Regions from separate parts of the Streptomyces hesseae genome, predicted to be linked through region 2. Evidence: riboswitches for the same ligand, from Rfam matches in the RefSeq annotation. Region 2 holds a riboswitch; the other holds the start of a gene.
The links. A riboswitch is a leader RNA that binds a small molecule or an ion and turns the genes downstream of it on or off. The one in region 2 is predicted to bind cobalamin.
Positions count from the first base shown of each region.

Region 1: another riboswitch for cobalamin. It lies ahead of metE (5-methyltetrahydropteroyltriglutamate--homocysteine S-methyltransferase); the one in region 2 lies ahead of cobN (cobaltochelatase subunit CobN).

Region 1 is NZ_JAVRFI010000001.1:238,054-241,923, reverse strand. It holds gene RM609_RS01090 (CoA-acylating methylmalonate-semialdehyde dehydrogenase) at 1-692, opposite strand, end outside; gene RM609_RS01085 (CbtA family protein) at 898-1,656, opposite strand; gene RM609_RS01080 (CbtB domain-containing protein) at 1,676-1,915, opposite strand; cobalamin riboswitch at 2,282-2,498, shown strand; gene metE (5-methyltetrahydropteroyltriglutamate--homocysteine S-methyltransferase) at 2,638-3,870, shown strand, end outside.
Region 2 is NZ_JAVRFI010000004.1:353,333-357,202, forward strand. It holds gene RM609_RS09660 (precorrin-8X methylmutase) at 1-267, opposite strand, end outside; gene cobG (precorrin-3B synthase) at 320-1,708, opposite strand; cobalamin riboswitch at 1,871-2,003, shown strand; gene cobN (cobaltochelatase subunit CobN) at 2,033-3,870, shown strand, end outside.

The DNA of each region.
Region 1 (3,870 bases), on a different contig from region 2:
GCGATCGGGGTGGAGCCGACGAAGCCGACGGCCGCGACGCGCGGGTCCTCAAGGAGGACGTCCACGCTCTCCTTGTCGCCGTTGAGGACGTTGAGGACGCCCGGCGGAAGGCCCGCCTCCAGGAACAGCTCGGCGAGCCGCAGCGGTACGGACGGGTCGCGCTCGGAGGGCTTGAGGATGAAGGCGTTGCCGCAGGCGATCGCGGGGGCGGCCTTCCACAGCGGGATCATCGCGGGGAAGTTGAACGGGGTGATGCCGGCCGCGACGCCGATCGGGCGGCGCAGGGAGTGCACGTCGATGCCGGTGCCGGCGTTGTCCGTGAACTCGCCCTTGAGCAGGTGCGGAATGCCCGCCGCGAACTCCACCACCTCCAGGCCGCGCTGGATGTCGCCGAGCGCGTCGGGGACGGTCTTGCCGTGCTCGGAGGACAGCAGCCGGGCCAGCGCGTCCTTCTCGCCCTCGACCAGCTGGAGGAAGCGCAGCAGGACCCGGGCCCGGCGCTGGGGGTTCCACTCGCCCCACTCGCGCTGGGCGCGGACCGCGTCGGCGATGGCCGCCTCGGTCTCCGCGCGGTTCGCCAGGGGTACCCGGGCCTGGATCTCGCCGGTGTTGGGGTCGTACACATCGCCGAAGGCCCCGGATGTTCCCGGGGTGTGCTTTCCGCCGATGAAGTGGGTCAGTTCACGGACCATGGAAGCCTGCTCTCATCAGGTGAGATCCGGGGACAGGCACGGCGGGGCCGCGGGCGCGCGCCCTTGTGGGGCGCGGTCCGTCCTGTCCGTCCTCGTGGTGCCCCCGAACATATAGTTGGACGTCCTACTAAGTCCAGAGTCGAAAAAACGTGCGAGGCGGCCGGGTGGCCGCCCCGCACGCCGGGGACGGGAGAAACGGAATCGGTCAGGAGACGGGTTCGGCCACCTCCTGGGCCGAGTGGTCGGGGCCGGCCCGGTGGACGAGCAGCCGTTCGGCCAGGTGCCCGAAGAGCAGCCCGAAGCCCGCCCACAGGACGCACTGGATGGCCAGGGCCGCGAGGCGGAACCGCCACAGCACGGTGGCCGGGAAGTCCGCGGGCACCTCGTCGACCACGGGCAGGAAGGCGTACGCCACCCCCGCCATCAGCACGAACGCCGCCACCGCGACGACGCCGGCCCACCAGGTGCCCAGCCGGGGGGCCAGTGCGCGGCCCAGGAAGATCGCGGCGACGCCCAGCAGGACGCTGAGCACGATCATCAGGAAGTACAGCGCGGTGCGCTTGCCGATGGTGTCGGGGTCGCCGACGGACGGCGGATTGGCCGGGTACTTGAGGAACGGCACCACATAGACCACCAGCAGCCCGCCCAGCGAGAGCAGGGCCGCCGTGGCGCGCGGGCCGATCCGGCCGATCCGGCCCAGGGCCACGCAGAAGGCCAGCGCGGCGATGCCGCCGAGCGCGACGCCGTAGACCAGGACGCCGGTCGCCAGCCCGGCGGTGGACTGGAGGGTGCGGCTGACCAGCTCCACGCCGTGGTCGTCGTGGCTGTGGGCCTCCTCGAAACCGATGGCCCGGTCCACGGACGGCTCACCGAGCAGATAGGCCACGAGCAGCGCGAGGCACCCCGCCGCCAGCCCGGCGAGCATGCCGCGCACCAGGAGCGACCGTACGGAGACGGTGTTCACGAGAGGGACTCCCCGGCGATCAGTGGCACGGGAAGCCGAGCAGGTGGCGTCCGTCGTGGACCCACTCGTGGACGCCCTCGCCGGACAGCAGCGAGGTGGCGCCCTGTTCGGCGCCGACGAAGTACAGCAGGATCAGCATGAGCAGCCCGAAGAAGACCGCCCACGGGGCGATCGCCTTCAGGGATATGGGCGCGACCTCCGGCCGGGCGGACGAGCCGGAGACGGGAGCGCCGGGCGTGGGAACGGCGGAATAGGCCATGATCAAACCTCCTGGGGGAAACACGCGTCCCAGAACTAGGGGTTCTTGGACGACGGGAGGCGGGTCTGACTCCCCGGGCGTCGCCGCGCTGCCGCGAGCGTTCGGCCGGATTCACAGTGGCGCGACCGTGCCGGATTCCCACCGGCTTCCGTCACCCCGTCGTCATGTCCACGCGACCGTACCGTTCAGGCCAACGTTGCGCCATGGGGCGAGGGGATGCGCACCGGCGTACGAACCGGCGGACGCGCCAGGATCGCGCGCTGCGGACGAGCCTGCTCCGCCCCCGCGCCGGCCGTTCACCTCCTGTCTGTGACCGGTATGTGATCGGTATGTGAACAGGGCTGTTCGGCGGGCGACTTCTGTGCCTACGCTGACCACGCAGCCGGTTCGCCCTGCCCGCCAGGCAGACGCGTCGCAAGAGGGAACCCGGTGGGAATCCGGGACTGCCCCGCAGCGGTGTGCGGGAACGACCGCCGTCATACGCACTGGGCCCGGCGGGCCCGGGAAGCGACGGCCATTAGGTGTCCGCCCTCGGGTGGACGTGCCCGCGAGTCCGAAGACCTGCCCGCTGCCCGCGCGCGAACGGATCGCGCGCGGAGATCCCGGTGACCCCGAGGGCGGGTCGGCGCGCACGGACGAGCACTCGGCGGCTCGCCCGCACCGACGCGACCCCTCGCGGCCCCTCCGGGATCCCGGAAGACGAGCTCGCGAAGGAGAGTTCCGTGACCAGCAAGTCCGCAGCCGCGGCAGCCCGGGCCACCGTGTACGGCTACCCCCGTCAGGGACGGGACCGGGAACTGAAGAAGGCCGTCGAAGGCTACTGGAAGGGCGCTGTCACCGCCGCCGCCCTGCGCCGGACCGCCGCCGGACTGCGCGCCGCCACATGGCGCGATCTCGACGCCGCCGGCCTTCATGAGGTCCCCACCGGTGACTTCTCGTACTACGACCACGTCCTCGACACCAGCGTCATGGTCGGCGCGATCCCCGCCCGCCACCGCGCGGCCTTCGCGGCCGACCCCCTGGACGGCTACTTCACCATGGCACGCGGCACCCAGGACGTGGCGCCCCTGGAGATGACCAAGTGGTTCGACACCAACTACCACTACCTCGTCCCGGAGCTCGGCCCCGACACCGTCTTCACCGCCGACCCCGCCAAACAACTCGGCGAACTCCAGGAAGCCCTGGCCCTCGGCCTCGCCGCCCGGCCCGTCCTCGTCGGACCGGTCACCTACCTCCTGCTCGCCAAGCCCGCCCCCGGCGCCCCGGCCGGCTTCGACCCGCTCACCCTCCTGGACCGGCTGCTGCCCGTCTACGCCGAGGTGCTCACCGCGCTGCGCGCCGCCGGGGCCGAGTGGGTCCAGCTGGACGAGCCCGCCCTCGTCCAGGACCGCACCCCGGCCGAACTGAACGCGGCCACCCGCGCCTACCGCGACCTCGGGGCCCTGACGGACCGGCCGAAACTCCTCGTCGCCTCCTACTTCGACCGCCTGGGCGAGGCCCTGCCCGTGCTGGCCAAGGCCCCCGTCGACGGCCTCGCCCTGGACTTCACCGGCCCCGCCGCCGCCAACCTCGACGACCTCGCGGCCGCCGGCGGACTGCCCGGCAAACGGCTCGTCGCGGGCGTCGTCGACGGCCGCAACGTCTGGATCAACGACCTGACGGCGTCGCTGGCCACCCTCGCCACCCTCCTCGGCCTCGCCGACCGTGTGGACGTCGCCGCCTCCAGCTCCCTCCTCCACGTCCCCCTCGACGCCACCGCCGAACGCGACATCGACCCGCGGATCGCCCGCTGGCTCGCGTTCGCCCGTCAGAAGACCACCGAGATCGTCACCCTCGCCCGCGGCCTCGGCCACGGCACCGCCGCCATCGCCGGCGAACTCGCCGCCAACCGCGCCGACCTGGCCTCCCGCGCCGGCTCCGCCCTCACCCACGACCCGGCCGTCCGCGCCCGCACC
Region 2 (3,870 bases):
GGCGACCATGTTCGCGTCGCACAGGATCGGCGCGCCCGCGAGCAGCGCCTCCCGGGCGCGGGCCACGACCGCCGGTGAGTACGCGAGGTCCTGGACCAGGTCGGTCATCCCACAGGCGTGGATCATGCGGACCGCGACCCTGCTGACGTCGGGCGGCAGCCCGCCGAGGTCCGCCTCGGCGCGGATGGTGGCGAAGGACTGGCGGTAGATGGACGCGCCGTCCTTGTCGTAGTCGAACACTGTGCCCTCGCTCGCTGGGTGGTGCATGTCGCTGGTTCTGCGTGGGTGTTGCTGCCGTGGTGCCGCCGCCGTGGCCCGTTCAGTCGCGGGGGCCGTCGGGCGACGTCGTCTCTGTGGGGTGTGTGTCGGGGTGTGCGTCGGGGCGTGCGTCTCGCGCCGCCGTGACCGCGTCGGCCAGGTCGGCGGCGGTCGTCACGGTCGTCACCGCGGGCGCCGTGACCGTCTCGTCCTCCGCCTCCCGTCGTACGGCGATCCGGTAGCCGTCGCCGGTCGCCAGGACGTCGACCCACCGGCCGCCGGGGTGGCCGCAGCGCCGTTCGCACCCGGACCAGTACACGGGCAGCGTCCCGGCGCTGCCAGGGCGCGCGGCCTCCAGGGAGGCGGTCGCGTCGGCCCGTACATCCGCGAGGGACTTGACGCACCCCGGCCGGCCGGTACAGGCGCCCGCGCCGTGCCAGGGGGAGGCGGCGGAGGTGACCAGACCCGCGTCCGCGAGCGCCGCGAGGCGCGCCGCGGCCACCGGGGCGGTGAGCCCCGGGACGACGACGCCGCGCCAGGGGGTGACGCGGAGTTCGCCGTCGCCGTCCTGGCCGGCGGTACGGGCGAGGAGCCGCCACTGGGCGGAGGAGAACCGGCCCAGGGGCGCGGCCACCGACACGGCCCACCGCCCGCCGGGCCCCTGGACCGCGCCGGGCGCGGGCGGGGAGCCGAGGGGGAGCGCGGCGCGCGGTACGGGCGCGGAGCCGATGCCGGCCGCCGCCAGCCGGGCCGCGAGCCGCTCCGTGCTCGGCCGCAGCCCGGGGGCCAGTTCGCGGACGCGCCAGGCCTTCCCGCCGCTCTCGCACAGCACCGCGAGGAACTCACGGGCCGCCAGAACGGCCGCGCGCGGCGCGTCCTGGGCGGCGACGCGCAGGGCGTCGGGGCCGGGGCCGAAACACAGGAGGGCCTGGCGGCCGTCGCCGGTTGCGATCAATGTCACATCGGGTACGAGGGCCGTGATGTCGCCCCGGCCGTCGTCGAGGCCGAAGAGGAAACGGCCCGAGAGGTCCGTGAGATCGTCCGACGCGCAGAGCAGCCGGTCGAGTTCCCGCACCCAGGGCAGGATGTCCGAGAAGCCCTTTCCATCCAGGCCGGACAGGGGAGAAGCCGCGACATTCCGGATGCGGTCGTGCCGGTCCGACGGCAACAGACCTGCCTCCCGCAGCCGCGCGCCCAGGGCGGCGCCGCAGCCGTCGGCGAGGCCGCGGAGCTGGACGTTGCCGCGGGAGGTGAGGTCGAGGCGGGTGTCGCCCAAGTCGTCGGCGGCGTCGGCGAGTGCGCTCGCCTGACGGTCCGTCAGCAGTCCGCCCGGCAGCCGTACGCGGGCCAGTGCCCCGTCGTCCGCGGCGTGCAGCCGCAGCGCGCCGGGACAGGCATCGCCGCGCTCGCGACCAGGGGGTTCGGGGGGAGTGGGCATGGCGGCGAGCATACCGACCGGGGGTGGAAGTGGCCCGTCCGGCGTTGAGGACGACGCGAGTCAGCGCGGACAAGGGGGCGGGACGGGGCGGGAGGGGGCGCGCGGGGGGCGAAGCCCTGCTCGGAAACGACGAAAGGGCGGGTCAGGGGCATCTTCCCCTCCTGGAGGCCCACCCCGCATGGCTACTATGGCAGCGCCAGCGACGGCGACAGGGGAGGAAGCCGGTGTGATCCCGGCACGGTCCCGCCACTGTGTGCCCGGCAGCGATGCCAGGTGAGTCAGGAACTCCTGCCGTCCTCCCACCGCCCGGGGCGCGGACCCCGAGGAAGGCATGCCGTGATCCTGCTTCTGTCGACGTCCGACACCGACCTGCTCAGCGCCCGTTCGGCCGGCGGCCCGGTCCCGTACCGGCTCGCCAACCCCGCCCGGCTCGCGCTCGAGGAACTCCCCGCGCTCCTGGAGGGCGCCGACCTTGTCGTCGTGCGCCTACTCGGCGGTCTGCGCGCCTGGCAGGAGGGCCTCGACCAGCTCCTGGCCGGCCCCCGCCCCGTCGTCGTCCTCACCGGCGAACAGGCCCCCGACGCCCAGCTGATGGAGGCGTCCACCGTCCCCGTCGGCATCGCCGCCGAGGCCCACGCCTACCTCGCCCACGGCGGCCCCGCCAACCTCGAACAGCTGGCCCGCTTCCTCTCCGACACCGTGCTGCTCACCGGCCACGGCTTCGAGCCGCCGGCCCCCGCCCCCGCGTGGGGCGCGCTGGAGCGCACCCCCAAGCCCGGCGCGTCCGGCCCGCTCGTCGCCGTGCTCTACTACCGCGCCCACCACATGAGCGGCAACACCGCCTTCGTCGAGGCCCTCTGCGGCGCCGTCGAGGACGCGGGCGCCCGCGCCCTGCCGCTCTACGTCGCCTCGCTGCGCGCCCCCGAGCCCGAGCTGATCGACGCCCTGCGCGACGCCGACGCCATCGTCACCACCGTCCTCGCCGCCGGCGGCACCCGGCCCGCCGACGCCTCCGCCGGGGGCGACGACGAGTCCTGGGACGCCGGCGCGCTCGCCGCCCTCGACGTGCCGATCCTCCAGGCCCTCTGCCTGACCGGCACCCGGAAGGCCTGGGAGGAGAACGACGAGGGACTCTCCCCGCTCGACTCCGCCACCCAGGTCGCCGTGCCCGAGTTCGACGGCCGCATCATCACCGTCCCCTTCTCCTTCAAGGAGATCGACGCGGACGGCCTGCCCGCCTACGTCCCCGACCCCGAGCGCGCCGCCCGCGTCGCGGGCATCGCCGTACGCCACGCCCGCCTCCGCCACATCCCCGCCGCCGAGAAGCGGCTCGCGCTCGTCCTCTCCGCGTACCCCACCAAGCACTCCCGTATCGGCAACGCCGTCGGCCTCGACACCCCCGCCAGCGCCGTCGCCCTGCTGCGCCGGCTGCGCGAGGAGGGCTACGACTTCGGCACGGAAGAGGTCCCCGGCCTCGCGTCCGGCGACGGCGACGAGCTCATCTACGCCCTCATCGACGCGGGCGGCCACGACCAGGACTGGCTGACGGAGGAGCAGCTGGCCCGCAACCCCGTCCGCATCCCGGCCGCCGACTACAAGCGCTGGTACGAGCAGCTCCCCGCCGAGCTGCGCGAGGCCGTCGAGGAGCACTGGGGCCCGGCGCCCGGCGAGATGTTCGTCGACCGCAGCCGCAACCCCGAGGGCGACATCGTCCTCGCCGCCCTGCGCCGCGGCAATCTGCTGATCCTCATCCAGCCGCCGCGCGGCTTCGGCGAGAACCCCATCGCCATCTACCACGACCCCGACCTGCCGCCCTCGCACCACTACCTCGCCGCCTACCGCTGGATCGCCGCCTCCCAGGAGGACGGCGGCTTCGGCGCCGACGCGATGGTCCACCTGGGCAAGCACGGCAACCTGGAGTGGCTGCCCGGCAAGAACGCCGGCCTGTCCGCCGCCTGCGGCCCCGACGCGGCCCTCGGCGACCTGCCCCTGGTCTACCCGTTCCTCGTCAACGACCCCGGCGAGGGCACCCAGGCCAAGCGCCGCGCCCACGCCACGCTCGTCGACCACCTCGTGCCGCCCATGGCCCGCGCCGACTCCTACGGCGACATCGCGCGCCTGGAGCAGCTCCTCGACGAATACGCCCAGATCTCCTCGATGGACCCGGCCAAGCT